DNA from 3 places in the Paenibacillus sonchi genome. Region 3 is predicted to be linked to each of the others. Evidence: riboswitches for the same ligand, from Rfam matches in the RefSeq annotation. Region 3 holds a riboswitch; each other region holds the start of a gene.

The links. A riboswitch is a leader RNA that binds a small molecule or an ion and turns the genes downstream of it on or off. The one in region 3 is predicted to bind cyclic di-AMP.
Region 1: it holds a riboswitch for cyclic di-AMP, as region 3 does, so the genes downstream of both, JI735_RS25675 (APC family permease) here and JI735_RS09155 (C40 family peptidase) in region 3, are expected to answer to the same signal.
Region 2: it holds a riboswitch for cyclic di-AMP, as region 3 does, so the genes downstream of both, JI735_RS12875 (NfeD family membrane protein) here and JI735_RS09155 (C40 family peptidase) in region 3, are expected to answer to the same signal.

The regions. Positions count from the first base shown of each region.
Region 1 covers NZ_CP068595.1:5,751,486-5,759,107, forward strand. Annotated here, with positions in the region: partial or broken gene JI735_RS25655 (ABC transporter ATP-binding protein) at 1-239, opposite strand, end outside; gene JI735_RS25660 (FecCD family ABC transporter permease) at 353-1,387, opposite strand; gene JI735_RS25665 (FecCD family ABC transporter permease) at 1,384-2,442, opposite strand; gene JI735_RS25670 (iron-hydroxamate ABC transporter substrate-binding protein) at 2,633-3,670, opposite strand; gene JI735_RS25675 (APC family permease) at 3,884-5,701, opposite strand; cyclic di-AMP (ydaO/yuaA leader) riboswitch at 5,828-5,986, opposite strand; gene JI735_RS25680 (disulfide oxidoreductase) at 6,175-6,612, opposite strand; gene JI735_RS25685 (DsbA family protein) at 6,612-7,112, opposite strand; gene JI735_RS36335 (hypothetical protein) at 7,158-7,403, shown strand; gene JI735_RS25690 (ATP-binding protein) at 7,424-7,622, opposite strand, start outside.
Region 2 covers NZ_CP068595.1:2,815,663-2,823,284, reverse strand. Annotated here, with positions in the region: gene JI735_RS12880 (flotillin family protein) at 43-1,458, opposite strand; gene JI735_RS12875 (NfeD family membrane protein) at 1,487-1,993, opposite strand; cyclic di-AMP (ydaO/yuaA leader) riboswitch at 2,178-2,365, opposite strand; gene JI735_RS12870 (ABC transporter permease) at 2,564-3,304, opposite strand; gene JI735_RS12865 (ABC transporter permease) at 3,322-4,029, opposite strand; gene JI735_RS12860 (ABC transporter ATP-binding protein) at 4,026-4,937, opposite strand; gene JI735_RS12855 (sensor histidine kinase) at 4,944-6,191, opposite strand; gene JI735_RS12850 (response regulator transcription factor) at 6,188-6,901, opposite strand; gene JI735_RS12845 (CDP-alcohol phosphatidyltransferase family protein) at 7,041-7,583, shown strand.
Region 3 covers NZ_CP068595.1:1,971,459-1,979,080, reverse strand. Annotated here, with positions in the region: partial or broken gene JI735_RS09170 (M1 family metallopeptidase) at 1-1,980, shown strand, start outside; gene JI735_RS09165 (hypothetical protein) at 1,992-2,378, shown strand; gene JI735_RS09160 (hypothetical protein) at 2,354-2,821, shown strand; cyclic di-AMP (ydaO/yuaA leader) riboswitch at 3,038-3,175, shown strand; gene JI735_RS09155 (C40 family peptidase) at 3,233-3,661, shown strand; cyclic di-AMP (ydaO/yuaA leader) riboswitch at 4,047-4,189, shown strand; gene JI735_RS09150 (C40 family peptidase) at 4,195-4,686, shown strand; gene JI735_RS09145 (GNAT family N-acetyltransferase) at 4,948-5,433, shown strand; gene JI735_RS09140 (c-type cytochrome) at 5,529-5,885, shown strand; gene JI735_RS09135 (4a-hydroxytetrahydrobiopterin dehydratase) at 6,016-6,303, opposite strand; gene JI735_RS09130 (hypothetical protein) at 6,535-6,828, opposite strand; gene motA (flagellar motor stator protein MotA) at 7,030-7,622, shown strand, end outside.

The DNA.
Region 1 (7,622 bases), 3.7 Mb from region 3:
AGCTGCCGGGCCACCTCCTTGGTCGACAGGTTGTGGATCGACTTTCCGTCGAGCATGACGCTGCCGCTTTTGGGCTTCATGATCCGCGCCATAGTCTTGAGAATGGTCGATTTCCCGGAGCCGTTAGCCCCGACCAGCGCAGTGATTTTTCCTGTAGGAAGCGACAGGTTCAGCCCTTTGACTATCATCGCCTCAGCATACCCGATACTTAACTGTTCTGTATTCAAACGTTCCGACATGATCTTCACTCCTCAAAAGTTTTACGGAGCTTTGCTCCTCTGAATTTACTTCGTAATAAAACTTGCTTCGAGCATGTGCTTGAGTTTCATGGAGCTAATGCTCCAATAGGGAATCAGGCCTTGGATCTGGCCAGCAAATATAAAAAGTACGGAGCCCCTATGATAGCTACCACAATTCCTGTCGGAATCTCGGAAGGCTGGAGAATCCAGCGGGCAATCGTATCGGCAGTCAACAGCAGCAATGCGCCGACCAAGGCGCAGGCAGGCAGCAGAATCTGATGCCTCGGTCCTACAATACGGCGGGCCAGATGGGGGGCGATCAGTCCCACAAAGCCGATCCCCCCGCTGACTGCGACACAGGAACCGGCTAGTGCAACTGCAGCCGCCATCAGCAGAACCCGTTCTCTCTCCACAGGCAGCCCCAGTCCCGCAGGGATCTCATCACCCAGGTTAAGGACATTAAGAACCCGTGCCTTGTAGAAGGCAAACGGCACCAGGATCAAGATCCAGGGCAGGAGCGCCATAACAAACCGCCAGTCGCCGCCCCAGATCTTCCCTGCCAGCCAGGTGGCAACAAATTGATAATTTTCCGGGTCCAGCCTTAAGGATAAGATCAGTTGAAACGCATAGATGCCTGCGCCAACGGCAATCCCGATGAGAATCAGTCTTGTCGGTGACAGACCGTCTTCACGGCGGAAGGCCAGAACATAAATCAGCGTTGCGGTAAGACCGGCCCCGGCCAGCGCCATCAGCGGCAGCATAAAGATTGGAGCTGCAGTTGTTGCCGGGACAAAGGAAATAAAGATAAGTACAGCAAAGCCTGCTCCGGCATTAATGCCAAGGGTTGAGGGCTCCGCCAGCGCATTGCGCGACAGACTCTGCAGAATACAGCCTGCTACCGCAAATCCGGCTCCAACGAGCAAGGAAATGACGATCCGCGGCAGACGGAAGTCAAAGAGAATCAGCTTTTGTTGCTGGCTGCCTTCTCCCAGCAGAGTATGTATAACTTCCGTTGGCGACAGCCGGATAAGTCCGGTGTTCATACTGATGATGAACATGGCAACGATCAGAACTGCCAGGAGAGATAATATGGCGGTTTCACGGGTCCGGCGCTTTTTCGGTGTGGAGGACAGCTGGCTGCGGCTCATGTCAATCCTCCCTTGCGCTTGCTGGCCAAATAGATAAAGAACGGCACCCCGATTACAGCAATCAATGCACCCAGCGGCGTCTCATAAGGAGCATTGATCATTCTGGCAGCAATGTCCGCAAAGATGATCAGTACGCTTCCAAGCACTGCCGAGCACGGAATAATCCAGCGGTAATCCACCCCGACAAGAAATCGTGTAACATGTGGGATGATTAATCCGATAAAAGCAATTGGCCCCACTGCGGATACCGCTGCTCCGGCAAGCACGACTACTATAAGGATTCCGGCAGTCTGCACCAGACGGGTTCTCTGCCCGAGACCAGCTGCCACGTCACGTCCCAGACTGAGTAGTGTGATGGAACGCGATATCATCAGTGATCCTATAAGAGCTGCAGCAACCCAAGGAAACATGATCCGCAGCTGTGTCCAGCTTGTCCCCCCAATCCCTCCCGCCATCCAAAAAGCGATATCCTGCGAGAGATGGAACAGAATCGCAACACCCTGGCTGATGGCGAGCAGCAAGGCGCTCACCGCAGCTCCGGCGAGTGTCAGCCGCAGTGGAGTCAGTCCGCTATGCGACAGCGAACCAATCCCGAAGACGAGAAGAGAAGCCGCTGCAGCTCCAATGAAGCAATAGAGCATGATATATATGAATGACATTGAAGGTGCAAAGGCAAAAGCCAATGCCAGTCCAACGCTTGCGCCTGCATTCAGGCCAAGCAGTCCCGAATCCGCCAGCGGATTCCGTGTCATGCCCTGCATAATCGCTCCTGCGACTGCAAAGCAAGCTCCGACCAGCGCTCCGGCCAATGCACGGGGAATTCTCAGTTCCCGGATCACCTGATGCTGCGGCAGTTCGGGATTGAAGCGAAATACCGCTTCCCATACGGATGCCAGCCGAATATCCGCCGCACCTACCGAAACGGAAAGCGCCAGACCGAACAGTATAGCCCCAAGTCCTGCAATCAATATAACTACTGCTGCAGCAGGGCGGGATTTCAGCTGTTTTTCCCCTTCCGGATGAGTGCGGGATTGTGAGTGTGTGGATGTGACCATAAGCCGTCCCCTTACCAGGATAATTACTGATAATCTAAATGATAACAACTATCATTCTCATTATCGCAAATCTGTGAATGATGCACAAGCATTCAATTCTCTAAAAAAGGTGCAGGGATCGCGTATCCGGGGATACAACGTCCTGCACCTTCCACATGTCCGGGAGTTTCACCCAGTTGATGAGGATTTCTTATTTCACAAGACTGTTCAAGACATCGTCAATGGTTTTGGAATTGGCTATCGCTCCGCTGTACAGCCAGCTGTGGTTGGAGGCAAATTCATGAACATTTCCCGCCTTAACAGCAGGAATGCCCTTCCAAATCGGACTGTTCAAAATTTCTGAACCTTCAGTCTTGTCGCTGTTAACCAGGAAGATATGGTCTGCAGTGAGCTCGGCCAGCTTCTCAAGAGAAATCGGATTCCAGGTTGCTCTGGAAGCCGAAGGAATCTCTGTAACAAGATTAGGCAGCTTTAGACCGAGGTCACCGTATACTACCGCCCCGCTGCTGCGTGTTTCGTCTACAATATAGAAGTTCTTTTTAATAAGCCACAAGATCGCAACAGAATCATCTCCAATTACAGTGGAGATTTTTGCTTTGGCATCGGCAGCTTTTTGATCATAAGCGGCTATCGCCTGCTCAGCTTCAGCGCTCTTGTTCAGCAGTTCACCGATCTTGAGCAGAGACTTGCGCCAGTCTTTGCTCATCTCATCGCCCAGCACATAGGTAGGTGCGATTTTGTTCAACTGGTCATAGAGGCCATTTTGCACGCTGGATTCCGATTGTACAATATGAAAATCCGGCGCGAAGCCCATTACAGCCTCAAGGGGAAGATCAAAGCTGATCGTTGGAACATCCTTCAATTCATCTGCCAGATAATCCTGAACTCCGTTGGTTACCGACCATTGTGCTACCGGAGTTACCCCAAGCGTTACCAGATAATCCTCCAGGTATGAAGCCAGCACGCGTTGCGGATTAGCCGGAACGGTTACCTTGTGCCCCATGGCATCAGTTACTGTTTTCTCTACCGCAGGAGCAGTTGTTGCTGCCGGAGCTTCTGAAGCAGGTGCTGTTGTAGCGTCCGCTGAAGCTGCGGGTGCATTGGCCGCACCCCCTGTTGAATTTGCGCTGTTGTTATTGCCGCAGGCGGACAAAATAAGCGTCAGCGTCAAAAGCCCGATTGAGGCCAGCTTCCTGTGGCCTGCTCTCTTTAATTTAAACGAATACATGGATACCCCTCCTGTATATGTACAATCTGAAATGGTCAAAGGTCTTAGATGCCTTGGCCTTACCCCATTAAATGATATTGATTCTCATTCTCTATGTCAATATAATTATTTTGCTTTTGCAACTATTCACGTTTTGGCTAACGGATTCATTTATATATGAAAAAAGACTGCTCCCGGAATCCGGAAACAGCCTTCATGTTGGCAGCCATCTGTCTATTTATGCAAATGATAAGGTACGGTTGCAACGACGATGTCTTTTTGATTCATTAAATATGAACGGATGAACAAGCTGGTCTGATTGTGCAGGACGGCCTGCCACCAATGCTTAGTGATAAACTGCGGAATGAGTACAGTAATATGATCGGTTGAAGCAGTCTTCCACTCTACTGTATCTATGAATTTAACCAGCGGACGGAGAATGCTGCGGTAACGGGAACGGAGGACAATCAGGCGCACGCCCGGATTCCATTCCTCCCATTTCTGCTCCATTTTGTTGATCTCTTCTTCATCAAAGCCTACATACACAGCCACCACATTATCCGTTAAGGACTTGGCATAGCTGATCGAATGCAGCACCGCGCGTGTTACACCAGCGACAGGTACGACCACTGTACTTCCCTTGATGCAGGGTTTATCCGTTGCCGGACATATCCGCAGCTGATCCGCAGTATTCAGGTAATGGTGATGAATCCTGTGGAACACGAACATTACAACCGGCAGGAAGATAAAGGCCATCCAGACGCTGGAGAATTTGGTGATAATGAAGATTAAGGTAATGGTCAGAGTCGTAAGCATCCCCACCGTGTTCACCGCAAATTTATTTTGCCACGCTTTAGGTTTGGTTTTGTACCAATGCACCATCATCCCTAGCTGGGACAGCGTAAACGGAATGAAAACGCCCACCGCATATAACGGAATCAGGCTTTCCGTATTTCCGTGAAAAGCCGTGACCAGCAGAGCGGATAATACGCCCAAAAAGATAATGCCGTTCGAGAAGCCCAAGCGGTCCCCACGGACCATAAATGCATGGGGCAGATACTTGTCTTTGGCAAACATAAACGCCAGCAGCGGGAACGCCGAGTAAGCTGTATTGGCAGCCAGGAACAAAATAACCGCTGTGATTCCTTGTATGAAAAAGTACAAACCGCCGCGCCCAAACGTAGATTCGGCGATTTGTGATACGACTGTAGCTTTTTCATCCGGCGTAATTCCATACCAGTAAGCCAGCAGCGTGATTCCGGTAAACATAATCCCCAGGATAAGCCCCATCATCATCAGGGTTTTGGCCGCATTTTTTTCCGCAGGTGCCTTGAAGTTCGGAATGGCATTCGATACAGCCTCTACCCCGGTCAGAGCCGAACAGCCGGAGCTGAAGGCCTTAAGCAGCAAAAACAAACTGACATTCGACACCGCAGCCCCGATTTCAGGGACATTGGCATGTGCTCCGCCGGTTGCATATTTGAATACCCCCGCAATGATCAATACGAAGATCGATGCCACGAACAGATACACGGGAATAGCAATGAATGAGGCAGATTCTGTTACCCCGCGCAGATTGATTATCGTCAAGAGCAAAATCACGGTAACAGCGATAAGTACGCTATGATTATGGAGACTTGGAAAAGCGGATGTGATCGCATCTGTACCCGCCGATGCACTAACCGCAACGGTCAAAATATAATCCACCAGCAAAGATCCCCCGGCGAGGAGTCCGGTTGGAACACCCAGATTGCTTTTGGCTACGATATACGCGCCACCGCCCTGCGGATAAGCAAAGATGGTCTGACGGTAGGATAAAATCAGTATAGCCAGCAGGCCCAATACGGCTAATGCGATTGGCAATGAGTACCAGATAGCTGTGAAGCCTGCGGCCACCAGCACAATCAGGATTTGTTCCGTTCCGTAGGCTACAGACGAGAGCGCATCAGAAGACAGGACAGCCAGTGCTTTCACCTTGGATAACTTTTCATGATCGAGTTCGTTCGACTTCATCGGACGCCCGATCAATAGTCGTTTTACCTTGCTTACCATTGTAGTAACAGTTCCTCTCTTGTTTAGGTTGAAACGGTAGTACCGTGCGCTGTTTTCATAGGTGGATTTTCATAAATGCAGGCACAAAAATAAGCATACGGAAATGATCCGCATGCTTACGCATCGTCACTATCCCACCATTGCTTACGAGGTTAGCTGGCGGATTCGGGCTGTGGTAGCCCTACGGTTACAGCCCTTGCGGACCGTCCCGATTCACCCCGTTGGCGCTTAGGCCAATGTTGGTTCCCCCGTTTTTCCATCCGGAAAATTCAGCGCATATTCAACTTCTCACAAGGTCTAATGATAGTCTACAATGGCCCTTCCGTAAAGCGGTGAAAAAAATGAAAAAAGAATGAAAAATGATCCATTTTACGCAAAACCACGATGAGGGATATATGGATCTTTCATTCTCTGCGATTATCCTCTCAACGCTTGTTTTTTCAAGGTTTTGAACCCTAATTGTGTCAAAAATTTCAGGAATGGTTAGAGATGTCCTCTTTGCGTCCGGTCCAGAGCAAAATTGCGATTAGCGCAAAGGCAATCAAGGCCAGTAAAGGGATCGTAATAAACCCGAAATAATTCAGATAATCCTTGTTGCAGGGTACGCCAATCGTGCAGGGAAGCACCTTGCTGAGTGCCGGTATCTTCTGCTCCGCATAATGATAGATTGAGATGCAGCCGCCAATGAGACTTAGGGGCAGCACATAGGGAATGATCTTTTTGTCATTCCGGTAGGTGGCAATGCCCAGCAGAATAAGCTGCGGGTACATAAAGATCCGCTGGAACCAGCATAACTTGCAGGGCTCGTACTTCAATACCTCACTCAGGTACAAACTTCCCGCTACTGCGATAACAGACACAAACCAGGCCAAATAGAGACAGTGGCGTCTGCAGAAAGCAGCGATCTTCATCATTCGGCACTCACAGCTTCGGAAGCGGATTTAATCTGAGCGTCAATAGCTTCCATGTCGAAAGGCTTATCTACTTTGTGTCCATTAATGAAAACAGTAGGCGTAGAGGTTACACCGGTATCTTTGGCGATGCTGATATCATTTTGCAGCTCACTTTCATAAGTTCGTTCCTGGATATCTTTGCGTAAAAGATCCAGATCAACAGGCAGCTTCTCCTTCTCCGCGAGGCTCACCAGGAAGTCCTCTGTGGCCCACTCTGCATTCTCATCCCCCTGATTGGCGTAAAGCGCATCGTAGTATGTCCAGAAAGCGTCATTGTTCTGATGGTAGACTGATAGTGCCGCCAGCGAAGCCGTTTCGGAATCCGGGCCGATAAAAGCCATATTTACGAAGTAGAAGGCTGCTTTATCCTGATTCACATACTCCTGCACAATCTGCGGCTTGATGACACCTGTAAACTGGGCGCAGGCCGGGCATTTGAAATCACCGAACTCGACAATTTTGACCGGTGCATCCTCTTTCCAAGTCTTCGGAACCCGCTGTAATTGAAATCAACCGCCTTGCCTGAACCTGCCGTTGAAGAGGAATCCTTCGATGCCAGCATGAAGAGTCCGGCAAAAATAATCACTACGATTGCGACCGTACTAATAATTAGAATTCTCGTTTTCTGTTTCTGCTGCTCCAGCTCAGCTCTGCGTTTCTCGGCTTTACTTAACCCAGAAACCGTGCCATTGTTTGTTTTAGATTTGCCCAAAAGAGAGTTCCTTTCTGTCCTGGAAGGACTGTTGTGAGGATATCATATTCTTTAAAATTATATAATTAAAACTCTCCGCTTGGCAAACCTCCGTTCAACCCACTTCCGACTTTTCCCGCTTCTCCCGGACTCCCTGTTCATTGGAATACGCTTCCCGCGGGAAGGTATCCATAAGCTGCAGCGGGATCTTAAAAAGAAGTCCGTCCCGCCTTCCCTGGCCTTTTCCGTCCAGATGCTGCCATCCATTAGCTCAACA
Region 2 (7,622 bases), 840 kb from region 3:
AAAACCTTCAATCTATTATTCCTATTCCTACGAAGCTACAGATTACTGCTCCTTATCCCGCCCGAGCAGCCCGCTGAGCGCCTCTGTCACGTTCATGCCGGTAAGCGTCTTTGTCAATTCAGGAACCTGGGTCATGATTTTGGCGATATCGCTGGTAATTTTGTTCACGCCGGATGAAGCTCCATCCTGGGAAATCACTGTAATCTTATCGACCTTGGCCAGCGGAGAGGCGATTTTCTCGGCCAATTCCGGCAGGACCTTCAGGAATTCCACTGTAAGCGCAGCTTGCGTGAACTGTTTGTACGCCTCGGCTTTCTTCTCCAGCGCTCCCGCTTCCGCCGCTCCAGCCAATTGTACAATTTCCGCGTTGGCTCTCCCCTTCGCCAGCTCGGCTTCTGCTGTGGCCAGCCCCCGCTTGGTCGTCGTGGCCGCCTCTGCCTCCGCTTCAAGAATTTGCCGCTGCTTGGCCGCTTCCGCTCTCATAATCGTAGCCTGGTTCTCCGCCTGGGCCGGCTTGATCACCGTTGCCTCCAGCTCCTTCTGTCTCAGCTCCACTTCAATTTCCCGGACAGTCCGGTTAGCCTCCGCTTCCATCTGCGTGATCTTGACCTGCTCGGTAACCAGCGACTGCTTGATTTTGTTCTGCTGCAATTCGTACGCAAGATCCGCCTGGGCTTTCTTCACTTCTGTCTCCAGCTTAAAGTCCGCCTGCTTAATGTTCAATTCCTTCTCGAACTGAGATTCCTTGGCGCGGGCGGCGGTTCCCGCTTCGATGGTGGCCTGATGCGCATTGGCTTTGGCAATCGAGGATTCCTTCTCCGCCTCAGCTTGCTTGATCTGGATATCGCGTTCCGCTTCTGCCTTGGCGATGCTGGCATCGCGGCGGATGCGCTCAATTTCCGGAACCCCCATGTTGTCGATATACCCTTTGTCATCCGTAATTTTCTTAATGGTGAAGCTGACTACCTCAAGCCCCATCTTGTCGAGGTCTTCCGAGCAGGTCTCCCGCATCTTGCTGTTGATTTCGTCAGGAGTTTTTAGAATGGATTCCACTGTCAATTGTCCGATCAAGCCGCGCAAATGGCCTTCCACCGAATGCAGGATAATCGTCTCGCGGTCCTCTTCCGGCCGGTCGATAAACTGCTCACTGGCCGTCAGAATAGCGGTTGGATCGCTTTTTATCTTAATCTGGGCCACCGCCTCCAGGTTGAGCTTGATGCCCTGCTGGGAGAACATCGCCTGCGCCGGGATGACATCGAAGCTCATCAGCATCATGGAGATGGTCTTATTGTTCTGGAAGCCGGGGATGACGAACGTCCCGCCGCCCTGAACCACTCTTTTTCCGCCGAGGCCGTAGACTATCATCGCCTGATTGGGCGGAACTTTTTTATAAGCGTTCACGATACTGAACAAAGCCAGGAGAATAACAACAACAATTCCCGAGATTAAATAGAGCATAACCATCCGGTTCGACACTCCCCGTTATTTATAATTGTCCGCTTTCCCTCTCGAAGAGGGTTACAGACGCCATTCCTTTTTCCACCTTTAAAATAATCACCCTGTCGCCCTTGGCGAGCTGCTGCCCGGGCTCTGCCCGCACACCAATGGAGCGCATCGTTCCGTGCAGCACATATTTCATTTCTCCAACTGCTCCATCCGCTGCAGGAATGCTGATATACCCGAGCTGCCCCGCCTGCTCATAATCCAATTCATTCATGCTGTTATCGTACCGGGTCATCACCCGGGCCAGCACCGCATACATCAGACAGCCGACCAGCAAGGCAACCACGGTGCCGATCAGCAACACGGCAAGCATATTTATTCCGCTGAACCGGGTAAGCACATAACCAGTGCCGCCCCAGACCGTGACAAACACCATCAGAGGGAGTATAGGCACAAAGCCCGGACCACCAGCATCGCCGCCTCCCGCATGCAGATGGCCCGCCAGGCCATGCCCATGAAATCCGCCGCTGAGGAGGAGCAATAGTCCCACCCAGAAGCACACGATAAATACAGTAACGATAACTATCCCTCCTTTTAAGCAGTTTAGATCGTATCAAAATACTCTAAATATCGTTGTTATACGATTTTTAGTTTCTCATGCAGATCGCCTGCACAGCAAAAAGACCACAGAAGCGGCAGGGCTCTCCGTGGTCGGTTAATCGATCATGGCGCTCATCCTCTCTCTTCGAGGCTTACGGGGTTAGCTGACGGATTCGGGCAGCGAGATTGCCCTACCCTGCAAGAAGCGGCTTGTCAGCACGCTGCAAGGATTCACCCCAGGTGAGCGGAAGCTATCCCAGCAAAAGCCGCATTCACCATTGGTTCCCCCGTTCCCAGTACCGGAATTCAGCCATTTGAGAACAGTTATATTTCATTCGGTTGCTGATTTGAATCTTACGCCTGTAGCCGTTTAATGTAAAACGTTTCCTGTGACAAAAGAAGCCAAAAATGCCACCACTTCACGAATGAAGGCGCATTCTTGGGTTTCGCTCTTAAGCGGCCGGTGATTTACTCTATTTTGCTCCATTTCTCGAAAGCAGTGAGGCACCTCAACACTTCTCTATAGCCGAGCCCCACGCACAAGCGAACGGCGGCCCGCCCAGATGTACGCAGCAGAGGTGGCGGCCACAATGAGAATGAACGGGATCACATCCAGCCGGGGCGACAAAGCGGTTCCTCTTGGGTACATTGCGTAATAGGCCGTTGTGGAGGGGAACCAGGCACCGATCGAAGCATGGAGCCCGGTAAGCACAATATTGGCTATCACAATCGAAGCCGATAAAATCAGAGAGGACACAAACGACTTCAAGCGCATGGACACCCATAACTGCAGCGCCGCAAACGGCAGGATAGCCAGCCAGCCCCCAACCGTACCGGTGATCAATTCGGTAACATCCAAATCATTCCCCAAGTGAAGCAGTTCTCCCGCGAGCAGATAAGAGCCGGCAAAAAGCAGTTGAATTAAACCCAACAGCAGCATCAGCGTCCCCAATTTGGCATAATAGACACGGGAACGGGGAATGGGCAGGCAAAACAGCTGTTTCCAGCCCCCGTTAATATGCTCATAACGGCAGATAAAAGAAGCCAGCACCCCGGCATAAAGCGGATATAAAAACAAGCCGTGAAAGCTGGCCATATGCAGATAGAAGGTTTTCCAGCCGCGCACATAGAAACCGGCAAAATTCTCTGAATCTAAACTATTGATTCCGAGCATCACCGTTCCAACCGCACCGATAAGGAACAGGATGAAGATGACGGGATACTGCAGCTTCATTCGTTCGGCTTTCATCAAAAATTCCATAATCACACCTCTGTTAATCAGAATTGTTTGTTTTTGAAATGCAGGGTCCCGGCGGCCAGCAGCATCGCTCCCAGGCCTGCGCTAATGCCAATCCACCTCCCGGGATGCGCCATGAACGGACTGGACAGGGTCGGATAGGCCCATGGCCACACCCAGGTCCACAATGCTGCACTGCTGTCCCGCGCGATGAACAGGCCGGACACAGCGCCCAATAAGCCAATGGACATCGGAATGGCCTGGTTCGAGAATTGGACCGACAGCCACATCTGCAGCCCCAGCACCGCTGCTGAGGCGAGAAAGCTGTACACGATTTGCCTGATCAGGAACTGGAACGGCAGCGGTTCGGAGGTGTAGCAGATCCAGAGCAGAAGCAGGCCGGCAATAATCAGCAAGGCAGTACAGAGCAGCAGGACAAGAACCCACAACGCCTTGGCCCAATAAAGAGCAGCACGGGATATGGGCAGGGTCAACAGCTGCTTCCAGCTGTTGGATTCGTGTTCCACACCGGCAATCATGCCAGCGAGCAACGCGGTGTTCAGCAGCATCACGAAACCCAGAAACATATACATCACATTAAACACGCCGTATACCCCTGCCGGACCTTTGAAATAGAGGTACCATTCCAGCGCCATAAATGCGATGAACAGCCCGGAGCTGATAACCGGCAGCCAGCAGGCTGCCGGTTTGAGCCGCATGCCTTCGGCCCGCAGGACCCGCCACATCATAAGCTTACTCCCTTTCCGGTCAGCTCCATGAACAGCTCTTCCAGCGATTTGCTGTGTTCCCGTGCATTCATAATCCCGTATGGGCCCAGCAGCTTGAACAATTCTGCCTGCGGCATACTGGCATTCTCTGCCGCAACCGACAGCATATTGCCTTTCCGCTCCACGATGAATCCTTGCAGCAATAGCGTACGCAGTGCTTCCTCCGGGCGCTCCACGGCAAATTCCAGCACTTTGCCCCTCCGCCGCTCCAGCAATTCCAATGCCCCCTGATAGACGAGCCGGCCGCTGCTGATAATCCCGATCTCATCTGCAATCGTATCCACCTCGCTCAGCAGATGGCTGGACAGCAGGATCGTCATCCCCTGATCATGGGCCAGCGACAGCATCAGATGCCGTATTTCCTGGATGCCCGCGGGGTCCAGGCCGTTGGTCGGCTCATCCAGGATCAGCAGCTGCGGCCCCCGCAGCAGGGCTGCTGCGATGCCCAGCCGCTGCTTCATGCCAAGGGAATATCCGCTCACTTTGCGGTTCGCGCTTGACGTCAGCCGCACAATTTCCAATACCTCACCGATGCGCCGGTCAGGCAGCTTCAGCAGTGTGCTCAATATTTTCAAATTTTTGTACCCGGTCAGATGCCCGTAATAGGACGGGTTCTCTACCAGAGAGCCTACCTTGCGCAAAATGTCCAGACTGTTCTCCGGCATCTCTTGTCCAAACATGCGGATCGTCCCGGCATCTGCGCGGAGCAATCCCAGCAGCATTTTAATCGTTGTAGTCTTTCCCGCACCGTTCGGCCCCAGAAAACCGTAGATCTTTCCCTTGGGAACCTCCAGGTTCACTTCATTAACCGACACCAGTTCGCCGAAGCGGCGGGTCAGCCCTTTGGTCTCCACTATAAGTTGCGGCATCTCCTGTCACCTCATATCTTTAATATGGAGACTATAATAGCCGCTGGAAGTAGCAGCGGGGTAAAGAAAAGTAAAAATCAAGTAAAATTCCCCCACACAATAATTTCCAATATAATAAAAAACAGGCCAACACCCCAAAGATGGGTCCGGCCTGCTTTCAAAACAGAAAAAAAGGGTGATACGTGTTCCTTGCTGCAGTTTGCTATGTACCGTCATTGTGCCGCCATGCCGTGTTACAAAATCTTTTGCCAGCACCATGCCCAGGCCGGAGCCCGCCAATCTGGCCCGTGCCGACAACACATCGTCTTCAGCAGCATTCAGCCGCTCCAGCGTCTCCGCATCGATTCCCGTCCCATTGTCGCGGATCTCAACCGTCAGTCCGTGCTGATCCCAGTATACTTCAGCTTCAATATGGCATCCCGCGGGATTGTGAATCACCGCATTCCACAGCAGGTTGTGCAGCGCCCGCCGAATCATGCGTTGGTCGATATCCAGGCATTTCTCCCCGGCTGTATTGAAGGCGAAGGTATGCTGTGCAGCCAGCGGATGATCGGCGACATCGGTAACAATCTGCCGGATAAACCTTGCCATCTCCGTAGACTCCCGTGAGAGCGGGGCCTCGCTGCCGTCCAGCTGGTAGGAAGCATTCATATCTTCAATCAGCTGCTCAACCTGGATCGTCTTTTGTTCCATTAAGGAGCCGAACTGGATGATTTCCGCAGTGGACCACGAATATTGGTCGGCAGCCGCAATCATGGAGCTGTAACCGCGAATATAAGCCAGCGGGGTTTTCAGATCATGCCGCACACCCGCAATCCAGCTTTTGCGCTTCTCATCCAATTCGCGTCTTTCTTTCTCTGTCCGCTGCAGCGCAAGGGTCAACATAGACATCTGCCCGATGATTTCCCTAAAGAGCGTATAAGGCAGCTTGAGCTGATTTCCGGAAAGGGGGCGTCCGCGCCAATTGCTCCGCGAAGGTTCGTCATAGTGGCCTTGCGCCAGCCGCTTCAGCCAGGTCAGCATATAAAAAACCGGCTTCATCAGGCTCCACAGATAAAAGGCAAGGGCAGCCAAGCACACAGCCAGGAAGCTCCAGATTTGAAACTGCATGTACCGAAACCCCTTCAGCCATGGAACCAGATCACGCATAAAAAGAAAAAGAATAAACAGGACGAGCCAGACGGCAACAGCACCTACGAACAGCGCCAGCAGAAAGAGCAGCAGCCGCAGACCAACACGAAGAACCCCTGTCATACTTGTCCGCCCGGCACGGGGTCCGGAATAAATTTGTAGCCTAACCCGCGGAAATTAACAATGTAACGGGGCTGCTTCGGGTCCCGCTCTATTTTGTTCCTGACTTTGGAGATATAAATCACAACCGTTTTTTCATCGCCCAGCTGCATTTGGCCCCAGACCTGTTCATAGAGCTGAGCCGTTGTAAAAAGCCGGCCCGGATGCTCGGCGAAAAACAGCAGCAGCGCAAACTCCTTAGCCGTACAATGCACCTGCTGGCCGCGCACCGTCAGCCCGCCGGTGTCCTTGCTGATCTCAAAATCAGCAAAAGCGTAACAGGCGGCCGGAGCCTCCTGCTGATACAGCCTTTTTCTGGCAAGCTGGGCTTTGATCCGCGCCACCACCTCCAGGGAGTTGAACGGCTTCGTGATATAATCGTCCCCGCCCATCGCAAATCCGGTCAGCTTGTCATAATCGGCAGCCCTCGAAGTCAGGAATAAGACCGGGGCGTTTGTTTTTTTGCGCAGTTCCAGACACAGCTCGAAGCCGTTGCAGTCCGGGAGCATCACATCCAGCAAAATAATATCAGGCTCCCGGCTGTCCAGCAGGCTCATCGCCTCCGCCCCGGTAGAAGCGGTAAGGACGGAAGAATATCCTTCCCTCGACAGCAGCAGCTCTAGCATGCAGGCAATTCCTGCTTCATCTTCTATGATCAATATCGTGTCGTTCATTGTCGTTTCCCCTCCATTACCTTTCCGATTATACTGCAAAATGGGGATTTCTTCCTCATGAACGATAACACCTATGATATAATATGAACGCCAATGCAGTACTAATTGCCGGCTGATACATAGAATCCCGTGTGATGAGGTGGGACAAATAAAACATATACCCAATATACTCTCTGCCCTGAGGATACTGTGCTCTCTGCTGCTGCTCGCTCTGCAACCGTTATCCGCCATGTTTTTGGGCCTGTATCTTATATGCGGGGCAAGTGATGTGCTCGATGGATATGTCGCGAGAAAGACCAACAGCACCAGTTCTTTAGGGGCCAGTATAGACAGTGTTGCGGATGTTGTTTTTATAACCGTTCTGCTGGTTGTCTTCCTTCCGATCCTTCAGCTCTCCCTGTGGGTCATCTGCTGGATAGCCGCGATTGCTCTGATTCGCCTGGGCTCATTGCTGGTCGGATATGTAAAATACCACGCATTATCTTTTCTGCACACTTATGCCAACAAGGCAACAGGACTGGCGCTATTCAGTTTCCCGTTTCTGTACAGTATATCCGGACTCACCACGACCTCCATTATAATTTGCGGATTAGCCAGCTGCTCGGCCATAGAAGAACTGCTGATCAATATACAATCCAAAGAGCTGTTAAGGGATGACGCGGGGTGGATGTTTAGAAAATGAGGAGCCGTTGTCGACTGAAATCATTGATTTTGAGTTTTT
Region 3 (7,622 bases):
TCTTTGCGGCCCTGGCCACCCTCGCCCTTCTGGGAGGTGGAATCTGGGCTCTTTCAGGGCATAACCCGGCCGTTCAGACTGCAGCTGCTCCCAAAGAGGCCAAGTCCCCCGCAGCCGCACAGATCAAAGCACCACAGCCCGTTCTCCCTGAGAGCAGGCCGCTCCCCGTATCGGAGGCCCTTAGCCAGCGGGTAACCGAATATCATCTTGACGCGCAGCTGCTCCCCTCAACGGGGTCGCTGACGGCTTCAGAGACGGTCACCTGGACCCACCCCGGCCAAAAACCGGTACAAGACCTCTACTTCCACTTGTATCCGAATGCCTTTGCCTCCAAAGATACCACCTTCATGAAGGAATCCGGGGAAAGCTCCGCGGGGATACCATGCCTGCAAATGGCTACGGCAGCATGACCCTGACGGATTTGCGGACCAGTGACGGCGTCTCGCTCATGCAGCGGCTGCAGTATGTACAACCCGATGATGGCAACGTGCATGACAAAACACTGGTCAAGGTGCATCTTCCGCAGCCGGTCAATGGGGAGAAAGTGTCACACTGAAGCTGAAATATACAGTAACACTGCCCAAAATATTCGCGCGTATGGGGATTTCAGGTAACTTTATAATGGCTGGACAATGGTTCCCCAAAATTAGTGTCTATGAGCCAGCCGGCACCCGGGGCGTGAAGCAGGAAGGCTGGAATCTGCATCAGTACCACGGCACCTCCGAATTCTACAGCGATTTCGGGATCTATAATGTTACCCTTTCTGTACCCTCCAATTACACCGTGGCGGCAACCGGCTTTCCGGTAAAGACCGCCAAATTGAAGCAGGGCCAGAAAATCTACAAGTTCTATGCCGATGATGTTCATGACTTCGCCTGGGCTGCCTCCCCCGACTTCCTGGTTGCAGAAGAGGCCTTCTCGTCATCGGAGGTGCCAGGGGTAAGGATCAAGCTCTACCTGGACCCGCTGCATAAGGACTTACAGGAACGGTATTTCCAGGCTGCCAAAGCTGCCCTGAACACATTCAGCAAATGGTATGGTCCTTATCCGTACTCCACACTTTCTATCGTGGTCCCTCCCAAAGAGGGAAGCGGTGCAGGCGGGATGGAGTACCCCACACTGGTAACCGCCTCTAGTGCATCTGAAAATGTGCCGGGAACCCAGCTGGAGCGAACCATTATCCATGAAATCGGGCATCAGTTTTTTTATGGCATGGTGGCCACCAATGAATTTGAAGAGGCCTGGCTCGATGAGAGCTTCACCTCCTACGCGGAAGACCGGCTAATGGAGCAGGAATACGGGGTGGCGTCCAACCTCCCGCTTCAGGCCAGTCTGGTGCCCTCCGCACAGCCGCTTACACTGGAAACTTGGAAATACACCGGAGATGATGCCTATACCCGCAACATCTACATTAGGGGTAAGCTGGTGCTGAAAGACATTGAACATCAGGTCGGAACCAAAACAATGGATGCCATCTTGGCCGCTTATGTCCGCAAATACCGTTTCCGTCACCCGTCAACAGCGGACTTTCAAAGGACGGTGGAAAAGGTGACTAAAAAATCATGGCAAACGTATTTCGATCATTATGTATACAGTGGCGGCGCTCCTGATTTTGCTATAAATCATATTGCAAATACTATCAGCAAAGCAGGGGCGGATAACGAAGACTCCCGCTATGAATCTTCAGTTACCGTAAGCAATAAAGGCAGCCGGCACGGGGATGTGCCGGTAAAGTTTACCTTCTCGGACGGATATACCGTTCAAAGATATTGGAATGGGGAAAGCAAGCAAACGACATTTCAGCTGTCCTACAAAGCGCCGCTCCTGTCGGCAGAGATTGATCCGGAGCACTCCGTTCTGCTGGAGAGCAAGCATCTGAACAATTTCAGACTCGCCGAACTGGAGCCTGATACGCTCTCACGCTGGACGCTCAGCATGACCAACCTGATTGAAAATCTGCTCGGCACTCTTGTCTGGTGAGGTGAAGGATTGTGAAAAGATCGATAAGCTGCGGCTGGCACAGCATGAAAGAGCAATTATATATATTGATCCTGTTATTTATTTACCGGCTTTTCTGGGGCTATTTCATGTACAAGTTTGTCAAAAGCGCCGTGGTTCCCGTGCTTCTGCGCTACCCGGACCAGCATGCGGGAGGCAGCGGGCTGGGCAGACTGCTGTACTATGTGGAGGGGCAATTCGCTTTGGGTTCGGACCCGGCGGTTCAGCATTGGCTCTGGATGCTTCTGGTATTGAGCGCAGCAAGATTGCTGGTCTCCCCATTCATCCGCGCAGGGCTGCTCCACGAGCTGCACCAGGAGCGCAAGGGCGAGCGCGGAATGTTCTTTTTCCGGGCATGCGGCTGTATGGGCTTCCGGTGATGCTGTTCAGTCTTATAGAATGGGTGCTGGCGGCCCTGCCCTTGTACTGGCTTTTTCCCAAAATGTACAACCTGCTGCTAAGCGGCATTCTGGATTACAGACAGCTGCTGAAGCTGGTTCCTTACGTCCTGGCATGGCTTGTGTATCTTTTCTTTATTCGGAAGCTGTTGCTCTACATGCAGTTCGGGTATACGGCCGGTACAGGAATACTCCAATCCCTGCTGGTGTGCCTGAAGGTCATTGTTCCATCTGCAGGACTCTCCCTTGTGCTGGGAGCATGCGGGCTGGTGATGATGCTTGTTTGCGGAGCAACCGCGCTGCTTAGTCCCGGATTGCCGGCCTTTCTGCTCCGCCAGTTCTCTCCGCTGCCCACTACACTGTTCAAAATGTGGGGAATCGCCGCCCAGTATCATCTCTGGCGCAGTAAAATATTTCCGCAATAATAGAGCCGCTTAACCGGCATAATAAAAGAGTCGCTACTCCTTACCGGGAGCGGGACTCTTTTTTTGAGTTACAAAGTGATAAAGAGTATTTGCAAAACTGTAAATCCTCTGGTACAATGATGCCTGTACTACTAGTAACAAATTTGTAATCTTTAAGTTACAGCTTGTAAACCACATTTAACTTGAGCATTAAAGCTTGTTACACACGCTCTTCTGGTGCACAAAACGCCAAATTCCCTGCACCGGGAAGCGGGGGAACCATATCTTGGGTGAATTGATCTCGCTTTAGAGGGGTCATAGGGGACCTTCTACCGAATCCTTAAGCTAACCTCGCAGGCCTTGGAAGGAGTACATCATTTGAAAAGTCAGAACTTCAAGAAGAAATGCACCGCAGCAGCACTTGGATTAGTGATGGTATTCACATTAGGAGCTGGCAGCGCTTTCGCCGACTCCAAAATGGACACAGTTATCGCCAAAACAATCGGAACGACCTATAAATTCGGGGGCACCAGCACCAGCGGTTTCGACTGCTCCGGATTCACGAGGTACGTATTCAAAAATGTCGGACTAACCCTGCCACGCACTTCCAAAGCTCAATTCAGCGTCGGCACCCCTGTGTCCCGCAATAACTTGCGTTCAGGCGACCTCGTTTTCTTTAACACCTTTGGATCGGGAGTTTCCCATGTCGGCATTTATGTCGGGAATGGCAAATTCGCACAATCCTCCAGTTCACGCGGCGTTACGATAACTTCACTGAGCCAAGCCTACTGGGCCAACCGCTACGTTGGCGCCAAACGAGTGATGAGCACTACAGCGTACCAGGCTGTTGCCTACGATTGATAAACGTTATTCCCTTCAATATTACTGCCTCTAACAACTAAATATAACTTATACGAACCCGGACTGATTATTGCCGTAATCATTTCCGGGTTTTTCCTTTTCCTTATTCTCCCTTTTACACGTTCCGGAGATCTTTGAAACACCTTTTTGCTAAATATTCCAAAAAAATCTCCCATACAGCTTACGCAGCGCGTAAAATGGGCCCTCAAGAATAGATTTTTGTCCCGTCAAACGGAAAAAATATGCATTATTATGCTTTAAATGATTGCCAAGAGCTTCTGTCTTTGTTACAATTACTGCAGTGAGTTGATAGTAACATTTTTGTAATTATTCAAAGTTAATTTACAAACTTTTTGTCATGTATTGATCCGCAAGCTAATCCTAATCAACAGTCGAGCCGAGTTCCTTAATCATTAGGGAAACGGGGGAACCGATTTTGGGTGAATTGACCTCCTATTCACAGAGGGGTCATAGGGGACCTTCAACCGAACCCTTAAGCTAACCTCGTAGGCAATTGGAAGGGGTATTTACTTTTGAAGAAGAAGCTGGCATCAGCCTTACTGAGCTTTTCCATTATCCTTACTATCGGAGCAGGAAGCGCTTTCGCAGACTCCAAAATGGATCAGGTTATCGACAAAGCCATCGGAACAAGATACGTATCCGGCGGAATATCGACTAACGGATTTGATTGCTCCGGGTTTACGATGTATGTTTTTGATAAAATCGGAATCAACCTTCCTCACCAGTCCGGGTCCCAATACCAAATGGGAACTGCTATATCGCGTGACAACATCAGACCGGGCGATCTCGTATTCTTCAATACAAGCGGCAACGGCGTATCCCATGTCGGCATTTATGTCGGTGAAGGCAAATTCGCACATGCATCCTCTAAACGCGGTGTAACCGTCAGCTCGTTGAATGACAGCTACTACGTCAACCGCTACGTTGGCGCCAAACGAATTATGAGCACAGATGCTTATCAGAATGTAGCTTCCGACTCCCAAGACAACGACGATGTGCAGTAAACAGCACTTGTAATTCCAAAAAGGCTCTTCTCCAGGATTTTTGCCGAAATTCTGGAGGGGGCTTTTTTTTGTCTACAAAAAATATTTACCCTGCTCATGATCTGCCAAACACAAAAACCCCTAATTTTCGCTATTTTCCAAAATAATATTCCGCAATTGTCAGGGGCTTCACTTCCGCTTAAAGTTTATTCGCTCCAAAAGGATGGTTATGTATATAATTAAAGATATAACGCTTCACTTTGGATGGGAGGCCGATACCTGATGATTAGTTCCCCCGCAACCTTTTACAGTGTTCCTATGGATGTTGCCCACGCTGCCGAAATATGCCAATGGGTCTATAAGCCTCCGTATAACATTTACGGCTGGATGTCCTGGGAGCAGATGCAGGCTTTGGGCGTTGAGTTCGGTGATCCCCGGCTTCGAAGTGAGCAATATGTCTCGGTGGTGAACGGTCAGGGCACGCTCTGCGGCTTCGCGCAGCTCTTCCCAATGGAAGGCGTAGTCCGGCTTGGAGTCGGGATGCGGCCTGATCTGTGCGGACATGGCATGGGGCATCTGTTCATGAATGCTGTGGTCAAGGAGGCTCTGAAACGTTATCCGGACCGCGAAATTGATCTGGAGGTGCTGACGTGGAACCAACGGGCTATACGCGCTTATCAAAAAAGCGGATTTACCATTACAGATACCTATGAACGCCGGACTCCCACGGGCAATAAGCCTTTTTATTGTATGGTCTATGATAAATAGCACAAATCAGCCAATTATTTGTTACAAACCCTATGATAACGCTTTACCTTCTTGTATAATGTAGACAGCAGCTTACATGGAGGGGACGGATGCAGATGCAGAAATGGATCATGAGCGGTTTATTTTTTGCCGCCTGTGCCTTTGCGGTAGTCTTAATGTTTACTTTGCCGGGCAAAGCCGAAGTCGCTGAGGAGAACAAGCCAACTATGCCGGAAGTACAGCTGGATGCGGCGGGTGCTGAGGCCATTGTGAAGGCTAATTGCATTACCTGCCATGGGGATCAGCTCCAGGGTGGTGTAGGACCCAGCCTGCAGCAGGAAGGCGGCAAGCATGATGCCGGGGAGATCTTCACCATTGTGACTAAGGGCCGCGGACAAATGCCTTCCTTCAAGGATAAGCTGGCCCCGGAGGAGATCGCAAATGTAGCCATGTGGCTTGCAGAGAAGAAGTAGCTTCACTTACACTTCACAGAAGAATAAGCACAAAATGCCCTTGCAAGGATGATGCTGATCCTATGGCAGGGCATTTTTTATATAAGGGTTATGATGAACTCTCATTCGGACCGGTTCGATCGGGCTTGGGTTAACGGTTCTTCTCAAAGGCCTCGTTAAATTCATGGGCCTGCCGGATATCCAGCGTGGTAAGCCCCTCTTCTTCTGCCGCAGACAAGCGGAGAAAGACCGTTTTATAATCGACTGTAATATGCGGATGATGCTCGAATGCTTCCGATATGGCGGCCACCTCATCCACAAAAGCAATCCCCTTCATGTATTCATTGAACATGTATTTGCGCACCAGAGTATTCTGCTCCAGCTTCCATCCTTCCAGCTTGCTCACCTGCTCCCGCAGCTCCTCTTCCGTAAATTGCAATGTTCTTCCTCCCTTACTAAATTAACAGCAAAAGCCTTGCAGCTCTATTACCAGTGGCGTTGTTGCCTGAAACAAAACATCCCTCAGCTTATAGAAGTCCAAGGGATGCGCCAGGATGAGGTTTTTTTGGTTTAATGTATTCACAAATCCCAGCAAATAGTACCCGGCTTCATCAATTTTACCACGCGGCGCAGGCTGCGGGCAAACCGCCCTCCGGCACCTGCCTGTCCCCTAGACCAGAAGGACTGAAGCCAGATCCTCTTCGCCAAGCAGAATATTGATCCGGTGTGTCTCCTTGTCATAGATCACAACACCGCTGCCCACTTCGATCACCGGCTCATTCCCCAGGGCGTAGAACAGATCCTCAGCAAGTGCTTCCCAGACTTCCAGCTTCGACTCCTGAGGCAGTTCCTGCCACTCATCAGGCTCCATTTCAAAAAATACATACCCGTCGGAAATTCTTCCTACCGCTTCCGTCAGCTCACCCAGAATTTCACTGTAATCCCTGCCGTGCTTCACACCCACATCAATCACTCCGTTTTCTCCACAGATGAATAATATCCTACCCTACTCATTATAGCCGAAAAAATGACTTCACAAAAAAGGGAATGCTGTCGATAAATAAGAATATACGTGATTGGTCAGGCAGATGCCCCACCGCTGTTCATGGATGATACACGCGGTACAGTCGGACCACTTCTTAATTCTCATGGACGAGGTGCATAAATGGAAATTTCAACAATAATCGGTTTGATTTTTGGTCTGGTTACAATAGTATGGGGGATGTATCTTAAGGGTGCTCCACTGCATGCCTTAAATGCTCCGGCCGCTTATGTAATTATCCTCCTGGGTACAGCCGCATCCATATTCATGGCTTTCCCGTTCTCGGAAGTCAAAAAACTCCCTAAGCTGTTTAAGTTAATCTTTGTAAAGCAAAAAATGGTCAGCAAATCGGAACTCATTACCATGTTCATGGAGTGGGCTTCCATCACCCGCCGCGAAGGTCTGCTTGCCCTGGAATCCAAGGTCGATGAAATCGAGGACAACTTTCTCCGAAACGGCATGCGGATGATTATCGACGGCAACGATCAGGAATTTGTCCGGGATGTATTAATGGAAGATATCCACGCTACTGAAGATAGACATAAAGCCGGAGCGCTTATTTTCTCCCAAGCCGGCATGTACGCTCCAACACTGGGGGTACTCGGGGCCGTTATCGGGCTGATTGCCGCACTGTCGGATATGAGTGCCATGGAAAAACTGGCTCATGCCATCGGTGCAGCCTTCATCGCTACACTGGTCGGTATCTTTACAGGTTA